One region of the Pseudonocardia sp. ICBG1034 genome, then DNA from elsewhere that is predicted to be linked to it. Evidence: riboswitches for the same ligand, from Rfam matches in the RefSeq annotation. Region 1 holds a riboswitch; each other region holds the start of a gene.

Region 1 (7,224 bases):
CGCGATCACGCTGTCCCCGCCGCACGCCCCGGCCCGGGTGCTGGGCTGGACCGGCACCGGCGGGAGCTGGTGGGTCGCCGACGTCGCCACCGGCCTCGACGACCACCCGGGCGCCGTCGCCGGGGCGGGACCGGTGGCCCCGGTCGTCACCGTCGCCGACGGCGACGCGGTCCTGTCGGTGCGCCGGGGCACGATGCACGGGTGATGGTGAGGTGACCGCGGCGGCCGACCGCTGGGTGCTGCATCTCGACATGGATGCGTTCTTCGCCTCCGTCGAACAGCTGACCCGGCCCACCCTGGCCGACCGGCCGGTCCTGGTCGGCGGCGCGGGACCGCGCGGCGTCGTCGCGGGGGCGAGCTACCAGGCGCGGGTGTTCGGGGCCCGCTCGGCGATGCCGATGGGGCAGGCGCGGCGGCGCTGCCCGCACGCGACCGTCCTGCCGCCCCGGTTCTCGCTGTACAAGGCGCTGTCCGAGGAGGTCATGGCCGTCCTCGGCGAGTTCTCCCCGGTGCTCGAGCCGGTGTCGGTCGACGAGGCGTTCGTGGAGCCGCCCGACCTCGTGGGGGCCTCCCCGGACCGGGTGCGGGAGTGGGGCACCCGGCTGCGCGGCGCGGTGCGCGAGCGCACCGGGCTGCCCGCCTCGGTGGGTGCCGGGTCGGGCAAGCAGGTCGCGAAGATCGCCTCCGAGCTGGCCAAGCCGGACGGGCTGCGGGTGATCGCCCACGCCGAGCAGGCCGCCGTGCTCGACCCGCTCCCGGTGCGGTCGCTGTGGGGCATCGGGCCGGTCTCCGGCGAGGCACTGCGGAAGATCGGGATCGAGACGATCGGACAGCTCGCCGCGATGGACGCCCGCGAGGTCGCCGGGGTGCTGGGCGGTGCCGTCGGGTCCGAGCTGCACCGCCTGGCCCGCGGTGTCGACGACCGTCCGGTCGCCCCGCGCGGCGCGGCCAAGCAGATCAGCGCGGAGACGACCTTCGACGCCGACCTGACCGCGATGAGCGCGGTGCACACCGCGGTGGAGTCGATCTGCGTCGCCGTGCACCGGCGCCTGGTCGCCGACGGCCGGACCGCCCGAACCGTCACGGTGAAGGCGCGGACCGGGGACTTCACCACCCACACCCGGTCCGAGACGACCCCCTTCGGGACCCGGGACCTGGCGACCCTGGTCGCGGTGGCCCGGCGGCTGGCCGAGGGCGCCGTCGGCGAGGGCGGGGTGCGGCTGCTGGGGGTGTCGGTGTCCGGCTTCGGCGACGAGCCGCCACTGGCGCTGTTCGACGCGGTGCCGTCGGAGAGCGGGTGGACGACGGCCCCGGCCCCCGACGCCCCGCCCGCGGCCGCCCGCCCGGCCGCCGCGGCGGGGGTGACCGTGCTCGACGCAGCTCCGGAGAACGACGCGGCCACCGGGACCGGCGCGACCGAGGAGCCCGGCGACGCGCCCGGCCCGATCCGCCCGGACCGGCCCGACCGCGAACCCGACCCGGACCGGCCCTGGCGCGCCGGCGACGACGTCGCCCACCCCGAGCACGGCCACGGCTGGGTCCAGGGCGCCGGGCACGGGCGGGTCACCGTGCGGTTCGAGACCGCGCTCACCGGCCCCGGCCGCACCCGCACGCTCGACGCCGCCGATCCTGACCTCACCCGGGCCGACCCGCTGGGCAGCTGGCGGGCCTGAGCCCGGGCCCCGGGTGGGTTCAGCCGATCAGCGGGCTGCGGTGCGGCGGTGCGACGCGGCTGCCCTCGGCGATCCGGACGCGCAGCGTGGGAGCGGTGCGGGCCAGACCGTCGAGGACGGCGCCGAGCGCGGCGTCGCCCGCGGGGTCGCCCCCGACCAGCAGCACCGCGGCATCGGCGGGCCCGGCGGCGGCCCAGGCCCCGATCCGGGCGACGGCGTCGCGCGGTGTGACCGGCTCGACCCGCCACGCCTCGGCGTAGAACAGGGCGGTCGACTCGGCCTGCGGGAAGGCGAAGACCGTCCCGGCCTCGGCCAACAGGTCGTGCGCACCCGTGCGGGACGCGTCGTCGCCGGACGGATCGGTACCGAGCACCGCCAGGTCGTGGCTCATCGCATGTCCTCCTCGAGGGTCCGCGCCCTCATCAGTGGGAATCCGCGACGACGGGCAGTGTCCTGGCTCCCGGATCGGTACGCCCTCCCCGGCCTTCCCACCCTCGCGGGCGGTGGCGCCGGTGTGGGGAGGGCACTCCCCGGTGACAGTGGCGGGACCGCGCCGGACTCGCACCGGCTTCCTGTTCCGTCGTCGGCCGGAGCCCATCACGCGACCGGGTTAGCGGTCAACCGTCCCCCGCCCGGCCACTCCCCGCAGATGGTCGAGCAGGTCGTGCTCGGTCAGCGTCCCGAGCAGCGGCCCGTCCGGCCCCTCCCGCACGGGCAGCGCGGCGCCCCGGTGCGCGGCGAGCACCCCGAGGACGTCGTGCACGGAGCCGTGCGGGTCCAGGGCGGGCAGCTCCGGGTCGGGCGTCGTGCCGTCGGCGGGCCGCATGACCTGGGCGACGACGACCCGGCGCAGTGCCTCGTCGGTCGGGGTGTCGGCGGCGAGGTCGATCCCGCGTCGCAGCAGCTTGAGCGTGTAGATGTTGTCCCGCGACACCAGGTTCGACAGGCCGGTGGCCAGGACGACGGCGGCCATCAGCGGCAGGATCAGGGCGTAGTCGCCGGTGAGCTCGAACACGATGAGCACCGCGGTGATCGGGGCGTGCGCGGCCCCCGCGAACACCGCCGCCATGCCGACCAGGCCGAACGCGCCGGGGTGCAGGTCGAGCGCGGGGAACAGGCCCGCGGCGGCGTAGCCGAAGGCGGTCCCGGCGGTGCCGCCGACGAACAGCGACGGCGCGAAGACCCCGCCGGAGCCGCCGATGCCGATGGTGAGGCTGGAGGCGAGGATCTTCCCGACGACGAGCAGGAGCAGGAACCCGACGACGTACCGGCCGCCGATCGCGGCCTCCAGCACCGGGTAGCCCACGCCGTACATCTGGGGCAGCGCCAGCAGCAGCGCGCCGAGCAGCAGCCCGCCGGCGGCCGGGCGCAGCCACTCCGGGCCGCGCCAGACGGCGTCGCAGGCGTCCTCGACGGCGTAGAGGATGCGGGCGAAGGCCCAGCCCAGCAGCCCCGCGAGCAGCCCGAGCAGCGCGTAGAGCGGCAGCTGCGCGGGGCTGCCCAGGTCGAAGTGCGGCAGGGTCAGGATCGCGCGGTCCCCGGCGATCACCTCGGCGACGACGTTCGCGACCACCGAGCTGATCACCAGCACGCCGAACGCCTCGGCGCTGAACGACCGCAGGATCAGCTCCAGGCCGAACACCACCCCGGAGATCGGGGCGTCGAACGTCGCGGAGATCCCGCCCGCGGCGCCGCAGGCGACCATCAGGACCAGCCGGGTGGCGGGCACCCGCAGCCACTGCCCGATGGCCGAGCCGAGCGCGGAGCCGATCTGCACGATCGGGCCCTCCCGGCCGACGGAGCCGCCGGTGCCGATGCAGATCCCCGACGCGAGCGCCTTCACCGCGGCGACGGTGGCCGGGATCCGCCCGCCCCGGCGCGCGACGGCGAGCATCACCTCCGGCACCCCGTGCCCGCGGGCCTCCGGCGCGAACCGCTGGACCAGCGGGCCGTACACGAGGCCGCCGAGCACCGGGGCGACGAGCAGGAACCAGACCCCCAGCCCGGGCAGGTGCGGCGAGGCGACCCGGCCGGCGTCGGAGAAGTCCTCCCGGCCGGTGACCAGCCACGTCACACCGAGGATCAGCTCGTGGAACAGCACCGACCCGATGCCGGCGCCGATCCCGATGACCGTCGCCAGGCCGACGAGCCCGGGCCGGGTGCCGACGAGCGCGCGGTGCAGCGCGCGGACCGCGGTCACCGGGCACCGTCCTCGGCGGGCACGGGCGCGACGGCCCAGTCGGTCTCGCCGACCTCGCCCGCGGCCTCGGCGAAGCGGCGCAGCGCGTCGCGGACCGCGGTGCGCTCGGCGGCGGGCAGCGTCGCGAGCAGCCGGTGCATCTCGGCGCGGCGCAGCCGGGTGACCTCGTCGACGAGCGCCCGTCCGGCCGGACTGAGCGCGACGGCGACCTCGCGGCGGTCGTCACCGGTGCGGGTGCGCGCGACGAGGCCGCGGGTCACCAGCCGGTCGCACATCCGGGTCGCCGTCGACGCCGACACGGTCAGCGCCCTGGCCAGGTCGGCCGGTCGCCGGGTGCCGTACTGGGCCAGCACGACCAGCGCGCGGTACTGGGGCAGGGTCACGTCGCCGGCCGTGTCACCGCCGGTGTGCTCGCCCGCGGCGGCCAGGGACCGGGCCACCACGGAGAGCATCGCCCGGCTCGCGGTCATCACCGCGTCGACGACGTCATCGATCTCGTCCGTCACGCCCGCGATCGTTGCACATTGCAAACTTGCAGTGTGCAACGAGTTGTCGGGGTCACCCCCCGACGGGCGCCTGCAGCCCCGCGACGGGCCCGATCACGACGATCGCCGGCGGGCTGATCTCCTGCTCGGCCGCGACCTGCTCGGCGGTCTCCAGCGTCGCGCGGACCGACCGCTCGATCCGGGTGGTGCCGTCCTGCACGATCAGCACCGGGGTGTCGGCCGGGCGGCCGTGGGTGATCAGCGCCTCGGCGAACTTCCCGAGCCGCTCCACGGCCATCATCAGCACGATGGTGCCGGTCATCCGGCCCAGCGCGGTCCAGTCGGTGAGGCTGCGCGGGTCACCCGGCGCGACGTGCCCGGACACGACGACGATCTCGTGCGCGACCCCGCGGTGGCTCACCGGCGTCCCGGCGACGGCCGGTGCGGCGAAGGCGCTGGTGATGCCCGGGACGACGGTCACCGGCACCCCGGCCGCGGCGCACGCCTGGACCTCCTCGAACCCGCGGCCGTAGACGAACGGGTCACCGCCCTTGAGGCGGACCACGAACTTCCCGGCCCGGGCGTGGGAGATGAGCAGCTCGTTGATCCGCTCCTGGGCCATGGCGCGGCCGTAGGGGATCTTCGAGGCGTCGATGACCTCGACCTCGGGGGACAGCTCGTCGAGGATGTCGCGCGGGCCGAGCCGGTCGGCGACGACGACCTCGGCGCGGGACAGCAGCCGCCGTCCGCGCACGGTGATCAGCTCCGGGTCGCCCGGGCCGCCACCGACCAGCGCGACACCGGCCTGCGGGGGCTCGGCGGACTCGTCGACGACACCGGCGGCCAGCGCCTCGACCAGCGCGGTGCGCACGGCCGCGGACCGCCGGTGCGCGCCCCGGGCCAGCACGCCGACGGTGAGCCCGTCGTAGCCGCCGGTGGCGGGGGTGACCGCGGTGCCCTTGTCGCCGTCGTCGGCGCGGACGCAGAACACGCGGTCCCGCTCGGCCTCGGCGACGACGGCGGCGTTGGTCGCGGCCTCGTCGGTGGCCGCGATCGCGTACCAGGCGCCGGCGAGGTCGCCGTCGGTCCAGCGGCGGGCCGTCCAGGTGATCTCCCCGGCCGAGGCCATGCCCTCGACCGCCGGGGTGACCTCGGGCGAGACGACCTCGACGACCGCTCCCGCGGCGATCAGGCGGGCGACACGGCGCTGGGCGACCTGTCCCCCACCGACGACGACGGCCCGGCGGCCGGCCAGGTCCAGCCCGACCAGGTACTGCTCGTGGTGCGCGTTCAACGACGTTCCTCTCCCGGACTCCGACGCCCGGCGGTGGCAGCGGTTCCCTGCGCGGGCCCCCCGCTCGACGGCGACGCCGGACGATAGCCGGGCCCGCATGTTTCGGAGGAGACCCCGGAGGGCAATCCCACATCCGCCGATCGGGCGGCCACGGCGACGGTGACGCCCTGACCAGCGGTCTTACCGACGACCAGGTGGGCCCCGTCGCCGGCGGCGAGCAGCGCGGCGGCCTCTGCGACCGACGGGGTCCCGACGGCCGCGGCGACCCGGGCATCCGGCCGCGGCACCGCGACCGCGGCCAGCGCGGCGGCCGCGAACCCGTGCGGTTCCCGCGGCGCGACGGCCGCCCGCAACCCCGGTTCCCACACCCGCCGGTCCAGGGTGGCGACTGCGGCGTCCCCGAGCTCCAGCCCGTGCGCGGCGGCGACCCGGTCCAGCAGCGCGCGTACCGCGGCCTCGGACGTGCCCGGCCGCAGCCCCACCCCGACGGTGACCACCGGCCGTGGAGCGGAGCGCTCGGCCCGCGGACGCTCCGCTCCCCGGCCGGTGATCATGCGAGCGCGGCCGGGGCGCCGGCGCGGGCCGCCGCGACGAACCGGGCGACGGCGCCGGGCACCCCGGCCGGGTGGGTGTGCAGGAACGACGCGTGCACCCGGGCGTCGACGTAGCCCTCCGGCTCGCCGCCGCGCCACGCCCAGGCCGGGGTGGCCCCGGCCCTCGGGGTGACCGCGCACCGGTGGAACTCGTGCGCCCCGGCCCGCTCACCCGCCGCGAACAGCGGCGACGCCGACACCGCGACCGCGTCGCGGTAGCCGAGGGTGAGCCGCGGTGTCATCCCCGCCGACGCGTCGAGGACCCCGCACATCGGTGTCCCGTCGAGGTCGCGGCACAGGTACAGCAGCCCGCCGCACTCGGCGTGCACCGGCGCCCCGGACGCGGCCAGCGCGGCGACCTGTGCCCGCAGCGGCGCGTTGTCCCCGAGCGCGCCGACGTGCTCCTCGGGGAAGCCGCCGGGCAGCACGAGCGCGGCCGTGCCCGCCGGGAGCGCGGGGTCGCGCAGCGGGTCGAAGGTCGTCACGTCGGCACCGGCCGCGCTGAGCAGCTCGGCGTGCTCGGCGTAGCCGAACCCGAAGGCCGGGCCCCCCGCGAGCGCGACCACCGGACGGCCCGGCACCGGGTCCGTCCCGAGCTCGGCCGCCGGGTCCCAGACGGGTCCGCCGGGCAGCGGGCGGGCGAGCGCGAGGACGGCGTCCAGGTCCACGTGCTCGGCGACGAGCGCGGCCATCGCGTCCACCGCGGCGGTCGCGGCGGTGCCGTGCTCGGCGGCGGTGACCAGGCCCAGGTGCCGCGAGGGCACCGCCAGCTCGGCACGGCGCGGGACCGCGCCCAGCACCGGGAGCCCGACCTCCTCGGCCGCGGCCCGGCAGACCTGCGCGTGCCGGTCGGACCCGACCCGGTTCAGGATCACCCCGGCGACCTGCACGGAGTCATCGAAGCTGCGGAAACCGTGCAGCAGCGCGGCCAGCGACCGGGACTGCCCCCGGACGTCGACGACCAGCACCACCGGCGCGC
Region 2 (7,224 bases), 1.5 Mb from region 1:
CCGAGTCCCGGACCCGGCGGGCCGCGGCGACCAGGTTGGTCAGGGCCGCCACCGTCTCCGCCTCACCGCGGGTCTTCAGCCCACAGTCCGGGTTGGCCCACAGCCGGTCCGGTCCGATGTGGCGCAGCGCCGCACCGAGCTGGTCGACCAGCTCGTCGGTGCCGGGCACCTCGGGCGAGTGGACGTCGTAGACGCCCGGGCCGAGCCCGCGCGGGACCCCCGGTCCGAGGTCGGCCAGCACCTCCATCCGCGACCGGGCCGCCTCGACGGTGGTGACGTCGGCGTCGAGCCCGTCGATCGCCCCCACCACCTCGCCGAACTCGGAGTAGCAGAGGTGGGTGTGGATCTGGGTGGCGTCGGCGACGGCCCCGCCGGCCAGCCGGAACGCGTCCACCGCCCAGTCCAGGTACCCGGGCCGGTCCCGCTCGTGCAGGGGCAGCAGCTCGCGCAGCGCGGGCTCGTCGACCTGGATGATCCGGATCCCGGCGGCCTCCAGGTCTCCTACCTCGTCGCGCAGGGCCAGCCCCACCTGCCGGGCGGTGTCACCCAGCGGCTGGTCGTCACGCACGAACGACCAGGCCAGGATCGTCACCGGGCCGGTCAGCATCCCCTTGACCGGCGCGTCGGACAGCGACTGGGCGAACCGCGCCCACTCCACCGTGATCGGCCGGGGCCGGGACACGTCCGAGTGCAGGATCGGCGGGCGTACGCACCGCGAGCCGTAGGACTGCACCCAGCCGTGCTCGGTGGTGGCGAAGCCGTCGAGGTGCTCGGCGAAGTACTGGACCATGTCGTTGCGCTCGGGCTCACCGTGCACCAGGACGTCGAGCCCGATGTCCTCCTGCAGCCGCACCACGCGGACGATCTCCTGGCGCATCCGCTCGGCGTAGGTGCCGGTGTCGATCACACCGGAGCGGTGCGCGGCCCGGTCGCGCCGGATCTGCGCGGTCTGCGGGAAAGAACCGATCGTCGTCGTGGGAACGACGGGCAGGCCGAGCGCCGCGCGCTGGACCGTCGCCCGGACGTCGCCGTGACTGCGCCGGTAGTGGTCGGGGCCGAGCGCGTCGAGCCGGGACCGCACCCGCTCGTCGCGGCGCGCGGTGGCGGCGACCCGCTCCCGGGTGGCCCGTGCGGCGTCGAGCTCCGCCGCGACCGCGTCGGGCCCCTCGTGCAGGGCGCGCCCGAGCAGCACGACCTCGGTGACCTTCTGCCGGGCGAACGCCAGCATGTCGACGACGTCGCCGGGCAGGGCCGTCTCGGCGGTCAGGTCGTAGGGGACGTGCAGCAGCGAGCACGAGGTCGAGACCTCGACCCGCCCCGCGACGCCGACCAGCCGCTGCGCCGTCGCCAGCGCCCGGTCCAGGTCGGTGCGCCACACGTTGCGCCCGTCGACGACGCCGGCCAGCACCACCTTCCGGTCCAGCCCCGGGACCGCCGGGCCTCCGGAGTCGAGGGCGGCGAGGTCGGCGGCCCCCGCGACGAGGTCGAGCGCCAGCCCCTCGACGGCCGTGGCGGCGAGCGCGGGCAGGGCGGGTCCCAGCTCACCGAAGTACGACGCGACGAGGATCTTGGGCCGCCGGGTCGCCGAGGCGAGCCGGTCGTAGGCCCGGCGCAGCGCCGCGACCTCCTCCGGCGTCCGGTCGGCGGCGAAGGCGGGCTCGTCGAGCTGCACCCACTCCGCACCCGCCTCGGCGAGCTCGGCGAGCAGGTCGCGGTAGACCTCGACCAGCGGTCCGAGCAGGTCCAGCGGGCGGAAGCCCGCCGGGGCGCCGTCGGTCGGCTTGGACAGCAGCAGGAAGGTCACCGGCCCGACCAGCACCGGACGGGTGGTGACGCCGCTGCGCAGGGCCTCGCGGAACTCGTCGAGGGCCTTGCGGCTGCCCGGCGCGAGCCGGGTGTCCGGGCCGACCTCGGGGACCAGGTAGTGGTAGTTCGTGTCGAACCACTTGGTCATCTCGCAGGCCGGGGCGCCGGTGCGGCCGCGGGCCATCGCGAACAGCCGCTCCAGCGGGTCGGTGACGCCGGCGAAGCGCTCCGGCACCGCCCCGACCGCCAGCGCGGTGTCTCCGACGTGGTCGTAGAACGAGAACGTGTTGCCCGGCACCGAGCCGAGCCCGGCGTCACGCAGCCCGGTCCAGGTGTCGCGGCGCAGCCCGGCGGCGACGTCGTGCAGTGCGGACGCGTCGGTCCGCCCGGCCCAGTACGCCTCGGTCGCCCGCTTGAGCTCCCGGTCCGGTCCGATCCGGGGGTACCCCAGGACGGTGCTGCCGATGGTGCTGCTGGAAGGAATGCTCACGGCCCTCTCTCCTCGCGAGTGCGGTGGAGGACCCGTCGCCGGCACGGGGCGCCTGCGACCGCCGGGCACGACGGTGCCCGGTCGTCCGCCCGGCCCTCCCGCGAGGCCACGGATCCGCGCACGCCGGACGGCGCACGCACCGGCGGCAGGTCTTCGGACTCACGGGCGCACTGCGCACACCTACTGGCCGTCGCTTCCCGGGATCACTCCCAGTGCTGTTGACGGCGGTCGTTCCCGTTCACCGCTGCGGGGCAGTCCCGGATTCCCACCGGGTTCCCTCTTGCCTCGTGACGCCCCGTCGTCGGGCCGGCACGAACCGTCGGCGAGCCGACAGTACCCCGGACCGGCCGGACAGACTGTTGCCGAGCGATCCCTGTTGCCATACATTGGCATTACTGTCACACCCTCCCCGGCGGCCGGGTCGAGGGCGACCTCACCCTGCGCCCCTCCGTTCGGAGGGGGAACCTGCCCGGTCTCCCGAGGGGTAATGGCGATCACCCCTGTGCCCGCGGCCACAGGGGTCATAGCGTGCGGTCTCGACCCATCCACCTGCCTCAGAAAGGGCTGACATGCAGGTAGACGAGCTGCTCAAGCCGTTCCCCATCAAGGAGTTCCACCCGTTCCCCCGTGCGCTCATGGGTCCGGGGTCGCACGAGCTCATCGGCCCGGAGGCCCTGAAGCTGGGCTTCAAGAAGACCCTGGTCATGACGTCGGGCCTGCGGGGCACCGACATCGTCCACAAGATCGTCGAGTCGATGAAGTACCACGGCCTCGAGGTCGTGCTGTACGACAAGGTCGAGTCGAACCCCAAGGACTACAACGTCATGGACGCTGTGGGCCTCTACCAGCAGAACAACTGCGACTCGTTCGTCTCCATCGGCGGCGGCTCCTCGCACGACGCCTGCAAGGGCGCGCGCATCTCGGTCGCGCACGACGGCCGCAACGTCAACGAGTTCGAGGGCTTCAACAAGTCCGAGAACCCGGCCAACCCGCCGCACATCGCGGTCTCCACCACGGCCGGCACCGGCTCGGAGACCTCGTGGGCCTACGTCATCACCGACACCACGACCGACCCCGACAACCCGCACAAGTACGTCGCGTTCGACGACGCCTCGGTCACCACCCTGGCGATCGACGACCCGGTGCTCTACTACGACTGCCCGATCGACTACACCGCGCAGTGCGGGTTCGACGTGCTCGCGCACGCCTCGGAGCCCTACGTCTCGCGGCTGGACTTCCAGCCGTCGCTGGGCAACGCGCTGCACGCGATCAAGCTGACCTCGCAGAACCTGCGCAAGGCCGTCTGGAACGGCCAGGAGCTCTCCGGCCGCGAGGGCATGATGTACGCGCAGTACATCGCCGCCCAGGCGTTCAACTCCGGTGGTCTCGGCATCATCCACTCGATCAGCCACGCGGTGTCGGCGTTCTACGACACCCACCACGGCCTGAACAACGCCATCGCGCTGCCCCGCGTGTGGGCGTTCAACATGCCCGTCGTGTACGAGCGCTTCGCCGACATCGCCGAGGCGATGGGGGTCGACACCCGCGGCATGACCAAGCCGCAGGCCGCCGACGCCGCGCTCGCCGCCTCCATCCGGCTGCTGCGCGACGTGGGCATCCCGGAGAAGTTCGCCGACGTCAAGCAGGACACCTACTCGAAGAACCGGCTGGGCATCGGCCCGACCAAGTTCTACGAGAACGCGCCGACCATCGTCGGTGACGCGGCCGACGTCGACCGGATCACCAACCACGTCCTCGGCGACGCCTGCACCCCGGGCAACCCGAAGGAGTGCACGTTCGAGACCGTCCGCCCGGTCGTCGACCACTCCATCAACGGTGACCTGGACGACCTGCTGACCTGATCCGCAGGTCAGTACGTCCACCGTCGCACCAGCGGGCCCAGCCATCCGAGGTGATACTCGGGTGGGTGGGCCCGCTGGCTGCGCCCCGCTCTTCTCCGCACCAGAGCCGGTGCGGCCCGCGAAGGAGATATCCGCGTGTCCGAGGCTGTCGTCCCCACTGTGACCGAGGCGGCGGACGCCGTCGCCTCGACCGGTCCGTTCGAGTCCGTCGACCAGGTGATCGAGACCCTGCGGGAGCAGGGCTACATCGCCGACACCCGCCTGGCCACGACGGTGTTCCTGCTGACCCGGCTGGACAAGCCGCTGCTGCTGGAGGGGCCCGCCGGGGTCGGCAAGACCGAGCTGGCGAAGATGCTCGCCGTCGCCACCGGGCGCCGGCTGCTGCGCCTGCAGTGCTACGAGGGCCAGGACGAGACCAAGGCCCTGTACGAGTGGGACTACGGCAAGCAGCTCATGTACACCCAGATCCTCCGCGAGAAGATCGGGCAGCTCGTCGAGGACGCCCCCGACCTCGCCTCCGCGGTCGACCGCATCGGGTCCCAGGAGAGCGTGTTCTTCTCCGAGCGCTTCCTCGCGCCGCGCCCGCTGCTGGAGGCCATCCGCTCCGAACAGCCCGTCGTGCTGCTGATCGACGAGGTCGACCGCGCCGACGAGGCCCTGGAGGCCGTCCTGCTGGAGACCCTGGGCGAGTTCCAGATCTCCGTGCCCGAGATCGGCACCTTCGTCGCCGAGCAGCGCCCGTACGTGCTGCTGACCTCGAACAACACCCGCGACCTCGCCGCCGCGCTCAAGCGCCGCTGCCTGCACCTGTTCCTCGACTACCCGTCGGCCTCCCGCGAGCTGGAGATCGTCAAGTCGAAGAAGACCGGGCTGTCGGACCAGCTGGCCGAGGAGCTCGTCAACGTCGTGCGCGGGCTGCGCGAGCTGGAGCTGCGCAAGTCGCCGTCGATCTCGGAGACCATCGACTGGGCGCGCACGCTGGCCGTCCTCGGCGTCGACGAGCTCAGCTCACAGATCCTGTCCGACACCGTCTCGGTCGTCGTCAAGTACGACAAGGACGTCAAGAAGGCCCTGGACGCGCTGCCGCGGCTGGTCGACCCGAACGCCGTGGTCCCCGAGCACGGCCACGGACACGGGCACGGACACGGGCACGGCCACGACGGGGACCACGACCACGGCGAGCCCTCGGCCCGGACCCCGAGTGCTCCGGCCGCCCGCGTGGACGACGACCACGACGACGGCGACGTCGACGGCCGCGCCAAGCGGGCCGCGAAGGACCAGGCGGGACGGCACGGCGGCATCTACGGCGGCCTGCCCGGCGGGGTCGCGCCGCCGCCGTCGGCGATCCGGAAGGTCTCGCCCGGCCAGGGCACCCGTTCCTTCGGCGGCTCCCGCAAGCGCCCGGTCTGATCGGGGCCCGGAGTGGAAGCGAGCATCCACCGTTTCGTCCGGCTGCTGCGGATCCGGTCGGTGCGCATCTCGGTGTCCGAGGCGCTCGACGCGATGGCCTGCGCCGCCCAGCCCGGGGTGCTGTCCGACAAGGCGGTGCTCAAGGAGGCGCTGCGCATCGCGCTGATCAAGGACCGGCGTGACGAGGCGACCTTCGACGAGGTCTTCGACCTGTTCTTCGCCCTGGTCAGGGTGGGCGAGGCGGACACCGGCCACGGGCACGGCCACGGCCACGGCGATCTGTCCGACGACACCCCGCTGGAGAACTTCACGCTGTCCGAGGAGCCGTCGGAGACCCCTCAGGAGGGTCACGACCACGGCGCCCCGGTCGACATCAAGGAGTTCTTCGACCCGGAGGACCTGGCCGAGCAGTACAACCTGCACCAGGAGGCCAACAAGATCGACATGGCCTCGATGACGGACGAGATCGTGCTGTCCAAGGAGCAGGCCAACGACATCACCGACGGCCAGCGCGTCCAGATCGAGACCGACCGGTTCTCCGGCGGCGGTCAACCCGGTGACATCTCCCAGCAGCAGGGCACCAAGGTCGACGCCGACCTCTCGGTCGCCCAGCAGGACGCGCTGCTGGGCTGGCTGAACTCCGAGGAGGACCGGCTCTCCGACGAGGAGCAGGGCACCGAGGACGACGCCGCCGCGCTGCGCCGGCGCCTGGCCGGGGTGCTCGACAACCTCCCGGAGCTGCTCAAGGCGCACCTGGAGAAGCTGCTCGCGATCGAACAGCGCATCGTCGAGGGCCACGACGACGCGGAACGGGTCGCCGAGGTCGACCGGGCCAGCGAGACCGAGCGCATGCAGCTGGAGGACTCGTTGCGGCGGCTCGCGAAGTCGCTGCACGGCGCGCTGACCCACCGCAGACGGGTCTCGCCGCGGGGCCGGATCGACTCGGCCCGCACCATGCGCAAGAACATGCGCTACGACGGTGTCCCCTTCTCCCCGGTCACCGTGCAGCGCCAGGAGGACAAGCCGCGTCTGGTGGTGCTGGCCGACGTGTCGCTGTCGGTCCGGGCCACCGCGCGGTTCACCCTGCACCTGGTGCACGGTCTGCAGGACCTGTTCGGCCAGGTGCGCTCGTTCGCGTTCGTGGCCGACCTGGTCGAGGTGACCGACCTGTTCGCCGACCACCCCGTCGAGCACGCCCTCGGGCTGATCTTCGGGGGCGACCAGCTCGACGTCGACGCCAACTCCAACTACGGCCTGGCCTTCGGCCAGTTCCTGGAGGACCACGGCTCGGCGGTCACCCGCCGGACGACGGTGCTGGTGCTCGGCGACGGCCGCGGGAACGGCAACGACCCCAACATGGAGGCGTTCGTCGAGATCACCCGGCGGGCCCGGGAGACGATCTGGCTGACCCCGGAGCCGCGGTACTCGTGGGGGCTGGGTCGCTGCGACCTGCCCGCCTACGCCGAGTACTGCGACCGGGTCCGTGTCGTGCGGGACCTGTCCGGTTTCGAGGCGACGACCAACGAGATGGCGGGCGAGCTGATCGGCCGCTGACCGCCTCCCGCCCCCGTCGCACGAACGGGCCGTCCGCGCGACGGGGGCGGGGTCAGGCGGCCGCGGGGGCGCCCAGGACCCGACGGGCGAGTGCGTCGAGGG
Region 3 (7,224 bases), 1.5 Mb from region 1:
AGCATCGCCCGGATCTCGGCGGCGAAGTCGGCCGTCCAGAGGTGCGGGTTCTCGATCTTGATCTGGTTGATGCAGTCGATGCCGAAGTTCAGGTGGATCGACTCGTCCCGCAGGATGTACTGGTACTGCTCGGCGATGCCCACCATCTTGTTGCGCCGGCCGAGCGAGAGGATCTGCGCGAACCCGGTGTAGAACCACATGCCCTCGAACACCACGTAGAACGCGACGAGGTCACGCAGGAACGCGCGGTCGTTCTCCGGGGTGCCGGTCCGGAAGTCCGGGTCGGACAGGGCCCGGGTCCAGCGCAGCGCCCAGGCGTCCTTCTCGGTGATCGAGGGGACCTCGCGGTACGCGTTGAACAGCGCGCCCTCGTCGAGCCCGAGCGACTCGCACACGTACTGGAACGTGTGGGTGTGCACGGCCTCCTCGAACGACTGCCGCAGCAGGTACTGGCGGCACTCGGGGTTGGTGAGGTGGCGGTACACCGCGAGCACGATGTTGTTCGCGACCAGCGACTCCGCGGTGGCGAAGAACCCGAGGTTGCGGGTGAGCATGAGGCGCTCGTCGTCGGTGAGCCCGCCGGGGGAGCGCCACAGCGCGATGTCGGCCTGCATGGCGACCTCGGTCGGCATCCAGTGGTTGGCGCAGCCGGCCAGGTACTTCTCCCAGGCCCAGGTGTACTTCAGCGGCAGGAGTTGGTTGACGTCGGCGCGCGCGTTGATCATGCGCTTGTCGTCGGCGTCGATCGGGGCGGCGCCGCGGGCGATCTCGCCCAGGCCGCTGGCGTTCTCGGTGCTTCCGGTGGGCTGCAGAGTGGTCACTGGCAGGCCTCGCAGTCGGGGTCGTCGACCGAGCAGGCACGGCCCGGATCGAGGTCGGGGGCGGTGGCGGGCACGGCGGTGGCCGGGACCGCGGGCACCCCGGCCGTGGGCGACGCGGCGGGGGCGGCGGCCGGGGTGCTCGGCACGCCGGTCAGCCGGCCGTCGGTGCCGGCGAGGGTGGACTTCTCCACCGACGTCGCCGCGCGGGTGCGCAGGTAGTAGGTGGTCTTGAGCCCGGAGCGCCAGGCGAGGCGGTAGAGCTCGTCGAGCGCCCGGCCGCTGGGGGCGGCGAGGTAGAGGTTCAGCGACTGCGCCTGGTCCAGCCACTTCTGCCGGCGCGAGGCGGCGGCCACGAGCCAGCGCGGCTCGATCTCGAACGCGGTCGCGTAGAGCTCCTTCAGGTCGGCGGGGACCCGGTCGATCTCGGCCAGCGACCCGTCGAAGTACTTGAGGTCGGCGACCATCACCTCGTCCCACAGCCCGCGGTCCTTGAGGTCGCGGACCAGGTGCGGGTTGATCACCGTGAAGTCGCCGGACATGTTGGACTTCACGTACAGGTTGAGGTGGATCGGCTCGATCGACTGCCCGACCCCGCAGATGTTCGAGATCGTCGCAGTGGGTGCGATCGCGAGGACGTTGGAGTTGCGCATCCCCTGTGCGACGACCTTCTCCCGCAGCGACGCCCAGTCCAGCGTGGACGACCGGTCGACGTCGAGCTCGCCGTCGCCGCGGGCCGCGGCCAGCAGCTCGAGCGAGTCCAGCGGCAGGATCCCGCGGCTCCACAGCGACCCGTCGAAGCTGGCGTAGCGGCCGCGCTCGACCGCCAGGTCCGACGAGGCGGTGATCGCGTGGAACGACAGCGCCTCCGCGCTGCGGTCGGCGAACTGCACCGCCGCGTCGCTGCCGGGCGCGATGCGCTGGGTGAACAGCGCGTCGGAGAAGCCCATGAGGCCCAGGCCGACCGGGCGGTGACGCAGGTTGGACCGGCGGGCCTCGGGAATCGTGTAGAAGTTGATGTCCACGACGTTGTCGAGCATCCGCACCGCGGTGGTCACCGTGCGGCGCAGCCTGTCGGCGTCGAGCCCGTCCGCGGTGACGTGCGCGGCGAGGTTCACCGAGCCCAGGTTGCAGACCGCGACCTCGCCCTCGTCGCCGGCGCGGGTGTTGAGGGTGATCTCGGTGCACAGGTTCGACGAGTGCACCACCCCGGCGTGCTGCTGCGGGCTGCGCAGGTTGCACGGGTCCTTGAACGTGATCCACGGGTGCCCGGTCTCGAACAGCATGGTCAGCATCCGGCGCCACAGCTCGACCGCGCGCACCGTGCGGTGCACCCGGATCTCCCCGCGCGCCGCGGCCGCCTCGTACTCGCGGTACCGCTGCGCGAACGCGGTGCCGTAGAGGTCGTGCAGGTCGGGCACCTCGTCCGGGGAGAACAGCGTCCACTGCGCGTCGGCCTGCACCCGGCGCAGGAACTCGTCGGGCACCCAGTTCGCGGTGTTCATGTCGTGGGTGCGGCGGCGGTCGTCGCCGGTGTTCTTGCGCAGGTCGAGGAACTCCTCGATGTCGACGTGCCAGGTCTCCAGGTAGGCGCACGCCGCGCCCTTGCGCTTGCCGCCCTGGTTCACCGCGACGGCGGTGTCCCCCGCGATCTTGAGGAACGGCACCACGCCCTGGGAGACGCCGTTCGTGCCCCGGATGTGCGCGCCGAGCCCCCGGACCGGGGTCCAGTCGTTGCCCAGCCCGCCGGAGTACTTCGCCAGCAGCGCGTTGTTGCGGTAGCCGCCGAAGATCGACTCCAGGTCGTCGTCGACGGTGGTGAGGAAGCACGACGACAGCTGGGGGCGGGTGGTGCCCGAGTTGAACAGCGTCGGGGTCGAGGCCATGAAGTCGAAGCTCGACAGGAGCTCGTAGAACTCGACCGCCCGCGCCTCGCGGTCGACCTCGCGGACCGCCAGCCCCATCGCGACCCGCAGGAAGAACGCCTGCGGCAGCTCGAAGCGCACGCCGCGCTCGTGCAGGAAGTAGCGGTCGTAGAGGGTCTGCAGGCCGAGGAAGCCGATCTGCAGGTCGCGCTCGGGGCGGATCGCGGCGGTGACCCGGTCCAGGTCGAAGGTCGCGAGCTCGGGGTCGACCAGACCGATCGCGATGGCGTGGCGCAGGTAGTCCTTCGTGTAGGCCGCGTACCGCTCGGCCATCGTCGCGTGGTCCGGGGTCTCCCGGGTGTCCGACAGGTGCGACACGGCCTCGGCGCGCAGCCGGTCCAGCAGCAGTCGCGAGGCCACCAGGGAGTACGCGGGCTCGCGCTCGACCAGGGTGCGGGCGGCCAGGACCAGTGCCTGGGCCAGCTCGTCGGCGGTGATGCCGTCGTAGATCGTGCGGTCCAGCTCGGCGAGCACCCTGTCCGGGGTCACGTCCTCGATGCCGGCGCAGGCCTCGTCGAGCACCGCGGCGACGCGGACCCGGTCCAGCGGGGCCCGGCTGCCGTCGGGATGGGTGACGTGCACGACCGGGGCGTCCGCGGCGGCGGTGTCCCCGCCGTCGTGCGCCCGGGCCCTGGCCTGCTGCTCGCGGTAGAGCACGTAGGAGCGGGCGACCTTGTGGTGGCCTCCGCGCATCAGGGCGAGCTCGACCTGGTCCTGGATCTGCTCGACGTGCACGGCGCGCGCCGGGTGCCGGGTCAGCGCCGCGACGACCTGGTCGGTCAGTCCGGCGACGAGGTGGTGCAGCCGCGACGACGCCGCGCCCGAGTCCCCCTCGACCGCCAGGAACGCCTTGGTCGTCGCCACCGAGATCTTCGTGGCGTCGAATCCGGTCTCGGACCCGTCGCGCCGGATGACGCGCAGGGCCGGTGGTGCTGCTGCCGGTGCAGCGGTGGAAGCCGTCACGGGCTCTCTCCTCGCGAGTCGCCGTCCCTCCGGGGGCGGGCGCGGTACGAGGAGGCGGTGGGTCGGCGTGTCGTCGGCGGCCCACCGCACCCTGGCGCCGTCCCACGAGGCCCCGGAGCAGCGCGCACCGGTCGGCACGCGCACCGGTGGCAGGTCTTCGGACTCACGGGCGCACTGCGCACACCTACTGGCCGTCGCTTCCCGGGATCACTCCCAGTGCTGTTGACGGCGGTCGTTCCCGTTCACCGCTGCGGGGCAGTCCCGGATTCCCACCGGGTTCCCTCTTGCCTCACCGGCCCGTGCGGACCGGTGAACCACCAGCGCCCCGGACACTACATCTGGGGTCTGGACACGATCGACCCCCCTATCGGTTCCGGTTTCGACGACCATCGAGTCACGCACGGTGAACGTCGCCGGTCACGGGCCCGGCGGTCCCTTCCGTTCGACGGGTCCGCGCGGATACCGTCGGCCGCACTGTTGCCACCGTTGTGCAGGAGAGTGCGATGACCACCGGAACGGACCTCGACGCCGAGCACTGGCTGCGCCGGTGGGACGCCCAGCAGGAGCGCTACATCCCCGACCGGGAAGAACTGTTCGCGCTGGCGCTCGACGTCGTCGACCGGCTCGCCGGCACCCCCGCCCGGCTGCTCGACCTCGCCTGTGGGCCCGGGTCGTTCGCGGCCCGCGCGGCGGCGCGCTGGACCGGGGCCGAGGTGGTCGGCGTCGACGTCGACCCGGTCATGCTGGAGCTGGCCCGGCGGACCACCGGCGAGCGCGTCCACTGGGTCGACGCCGACCTCTCGCGTCCCGGGTGGACCGACGCCGTCGGCGGCGGGCCGTTCGACGCGGCCGTCTCGGCCACCGCCCTGCACTGGCTGCCCGAGCACGCGCTGCCCGGGCTCGCGCAGCGCCTCGCGTCCGTGCTGCGCCCCGGCGGGGTGTTCGTGGACGTCGACACCCTGCTCGCCGACCCCGCCCGGCCACGCCTGGCCGAGCTGACCCGCACCCTGCGGGTCGAGCGCACCGACCGGGGACTGGCGACCGGCGAGGACTTCCGGGCCTGGTGGGACGCGCTCGCCGACGAGCCCGCCCTGGCCGACGGGTTCGCCGAGCGGGAGCGCCGCTTCGCCGGCCGGGTCACCGGCGGGTCGTCGCTACCGGCCTGGGAGCAGGCGCTGTCCGGCGCCGGGTTCACCGAGGTCGGGACGCTCACCCAGACCTTCGACCGGCGGACCCTGGTCGCGATCCGCTGATCACCCGAGCCGGGCGCGCGCGAAGTTCGCCCAGGCGAACGTGTTCGGCCGGGCCGCCTCCAGCCCGGTGAGCCCGGCCGCCACGCCGACGTTCCAGTCCCGCACACCCCACACCAGGGCGCCCGACTCGGTGCGCAGCAGACCGAGGATCCGGGCGAACGCGTCGGTGCGCGCGGCGTCGTCGGTGGTGGCGACGGCGGCGTAGTAGAGGCGGTCGATCTCCGGGCTGCGGTAGCCGGTGAAGTCGTAGGTCGGGGTGCTGGTCAGCATCCGGCGTCCGATGTAGTCCGGGATCGGCAGCGAGCCGGTGCTGTTCTGGGAGAACACGCCCTGCTGCCGGATGGCCCGGAAGTAGCCCGACGACGGCAGCGGCCGCGCGGTGACCCGCAACCCGACCTCGCCGAGCTGGCGCGCGACGAGTGCGGTGGCGGCGTCGAAGGTCGGGTCGGCGCCGCTGGTCTGCAGCTCGATCGCCGCCCCCTGCGCCCCGGCCTCGGTGACGAGCGCGCGGGCCCGCGCGACGTCCCGTGCCACCGGGCCCACCCCCGCCGGGTGGTAGCGCAGTCCCTGGCCGAACATGTCGTCGCCGACCCGGCCGCGCCCGAGCAGCACGACCCGCACGAGCTCCTCGCGGTCGATGCCCAGCCGCACCGCCTCGCGCAGCCGCGGGTCGGAGAACGGTGCCCGGTTCACCCGCATCACCAGGAACTGGCTCGCCGAGGCCGGCGCGGACAGCGCCGAGGCGCGCTGCTCGCCCCCCAGCCGGGCGGCGCCGGTGGGGGTGAGGTCGTGGGCGTAGTGCACCTGGCCGGACAGCAGGGCGCCGATCCGGGCGGCCTCGTCGTCGACGGGCAGGAACTCCAGCTCACGTACGCCGGGCGCGCCGTCCCAGTGATCCTCCGACGCGGTGTAGACGGTGGACCCGCCCGGGGTGAACGACGCGAGCCGGAACGGCCCGGTCCCGTTCGGACGGTCGAACGACGTCGTCCCGGCCTTGACGATCTCGGTACCGGGCGCGCCCCAGGCCAGCGGGAACAGCGTGTTCGGCCGGGTCAGCACCAGCTCGACCTCGCTCGGCGACACCGCCCGCGAGGCGGCCGCGTCGAGGTCGCGGAACAGGGTCGCGGCGATCGCGGTGGTCGCCGGGTCGGTGATGCGGGCCAGGGTGGCGAGCACGTCGTCGGCGGTGAGCGGGGAGCCGTCGTGGAAGCGGGCCGCGCGCAGCCGGATCCGCCACCGCCGCCCGGTCGCGTCGCTCTCCCAGGACTCGGCCAGCCGCGGCTCGGGGGTCATGTCCTGCGACCACCCGGTGAGGGTGTCGAAGCACGCCTTGGCCCGGGCCTGGTCGACGTAGAGCGGCAGGACGTGCGGGTCCAGCGACTCGCGCGAGCCGCCGGTCGCGAAGGCGACCCGCAGCCGCTCCTCGCCTGTCCCGCCGCCGGAGCAGCCGGTGAGGGCGAGCGCGGCGACGCCGAGCGCGCCGGTCAGCACCCGGCGCCGGGACAGCTCGGGCGGGGTCATCCGGCGGCCCGCCCGGTGTCCGAGGCGCGCAGGCCGGGGGTGAACACGTGCCCGTCGAGGACGGCCGGGCGGGGCGCCGTACCCGGTCCGCCCGCGCGGATCCAGTCGGCGACGGCGTCGGTCGTCGCAGCGTCCAGGACCGCACGCAGCCACACGGGCCGCGCACCGGCCCGTCGCGCGGCCGGGGTGGGTCCGACCACGACGACGTCGGAGTCGGCGCACGGGCCGAGGCACTCGCTGGTCCGCAGCCGCGCGTGGCCCTCGATGCCCCGGGTGAGCCGGTCGAGCAGCCCGTCGTGGTGGGGCCGGTCCAGGCCCGGGTGCTTGCGACCGGAGCCGCAGCAGCATCCCCGGCAGACGGTGACGGCGGACAGCGCAGACATGGTCCGACCCTACGTGACATATGACGGATTGTTCAGACGTCGAGGGTGACAATCCGGTGAGTGCGGCCACCGCCACGCGGGAACCCTCCGGTCCCACACCCCGGACACCAGGAGATCCCCATGAGCCACCACGTCCTCGAGGCCGCCGGCGTCAGCACCCCGGCCACCGTCGTCGAGAAGCTGCACGACGCCGCCCGCGCGAGCACCGCCTGCGCCTCGGCCATGGTCGCCTCCGGCGGCATGGAGACCGAGGTGCTCCTCGCCCTCGACGCCGCCGACCTCTGTACCGCGGCCGCGAGCGTGCTCGGCCGCCGGACCGGGGACAAGGCGGTCGGCGAGGCCGCCGCGTCGGCGGCCGCGC

Evidence for each region. A riboswitch is a leader RNA that binds a small molecule or an ion and turns the genes downstream of it on or off. The one in region 1 is predicted to bind cobalamin.
Region 2: another riboswitch for cobalamin. It lies ahead of metE (5-methyltetrahydropteroyltriglutamate--homocysteine S-methyltransferase); the one in region 1 lies ahead of KPF22_RS11465 (hypothetical protein).
Region 3: another riboswitch for cobalamin. It lies ahead of KPF22_RS04650 (ribonucleoside-diphosphate reductase subunit alpha); the one in region 1 lies ahead of KPF22_RS11465 (hypothetical protein).

The regions. Positions count from the first base shown of each region.
Region 1 is NZ_JAHLEK010000015.1:2,113,392-2,120,615, reverse strand. Features, by position in the region: gene KPF22_RS11475 (4'-phosphopantetheinyl transferase superfamily protein) at 1-205, shown strand, start outside; gene KPF22_RS11470 (DNA polymerase IV) at 252-1,673, shown strand; gene KPF22_RS11465 (hypothetical protein) at 1,693-2,064, opposite strand; cobalamin riboswitch at 2,099-2,287, opposite strand; gene KPF22_RS11460 (chloride channel protein) at 2,284-3,873, opposite strand; gene KPF22_RS11455 (MarR family winged helix-turn-helix transcriptional regulator) at 3,870-4,379, opposite strand; gene cobA (uroporphyrinogen-III C-methyltransferase) at 4,432-5,652, opposite strand; gene KPF22_RS11445 (cobalamin biosynthesis protein) at 5,649-6,206, opposite strand; gene KPF22_RS11440 (cobyrinate a,c-diamide synthase) at 6,203-7,224, opposite strand, start outside.
Region 2 is NZ_JAHLEK010000015.1:620,526-627,749, reverse strand. Features, by position in the region: gene metE (5-methyltetrahydropteroyltriglutamate--homocysteine S-methyltransferase) at 1-2,296, opposite strand, end outside; cobalamin riboswitch at 2,423-2,632, opposite strand; gene mdo (NDMA-dependent methanol dehydrogenase) at 2,866-4,158, shown strand; gene KPF22_RS04610 (MoxR family ATPase) at 4,294-5,568, shown strand; gene KPF22_RS04605 (VWA domain-containing protein) at 5,581-7,122, shown strand; gene KPF22_RS04600 (ABC transporter permease) at 7,175-7,224, opposite strand, start outside.
Region 3 is NZ_JAHLEK010000015.1:632,713-639,936, forward strand. Features, by position in the region: gene KPF22_RS04645 (ribonucleotide-diphosphate reductase subunit beta) at 1-812, opposite strand, end outside; gene KPF22_RS04650 (ribonucleoside-diphosphate reductase subunit alpha) at 818-3,706, opposite strand; cobalamin riboswitch at 3,837-4,040, opposite strand; gene KPF22_RS04655 (trans-aconitate 2-methyltransferase) at 4,210-4,959, shown strand; gene KPF22_RS04660 (ABC transporter substrate-binding protein) at 4,960-6,480, opposite strand; gene KPF22_RS04665 (hypothetical protein) at 6,477-6,863, opposite strand; gene KPF22_RS04670 (hypothetical protein) at 6,984-7,224, shown strand, end outside.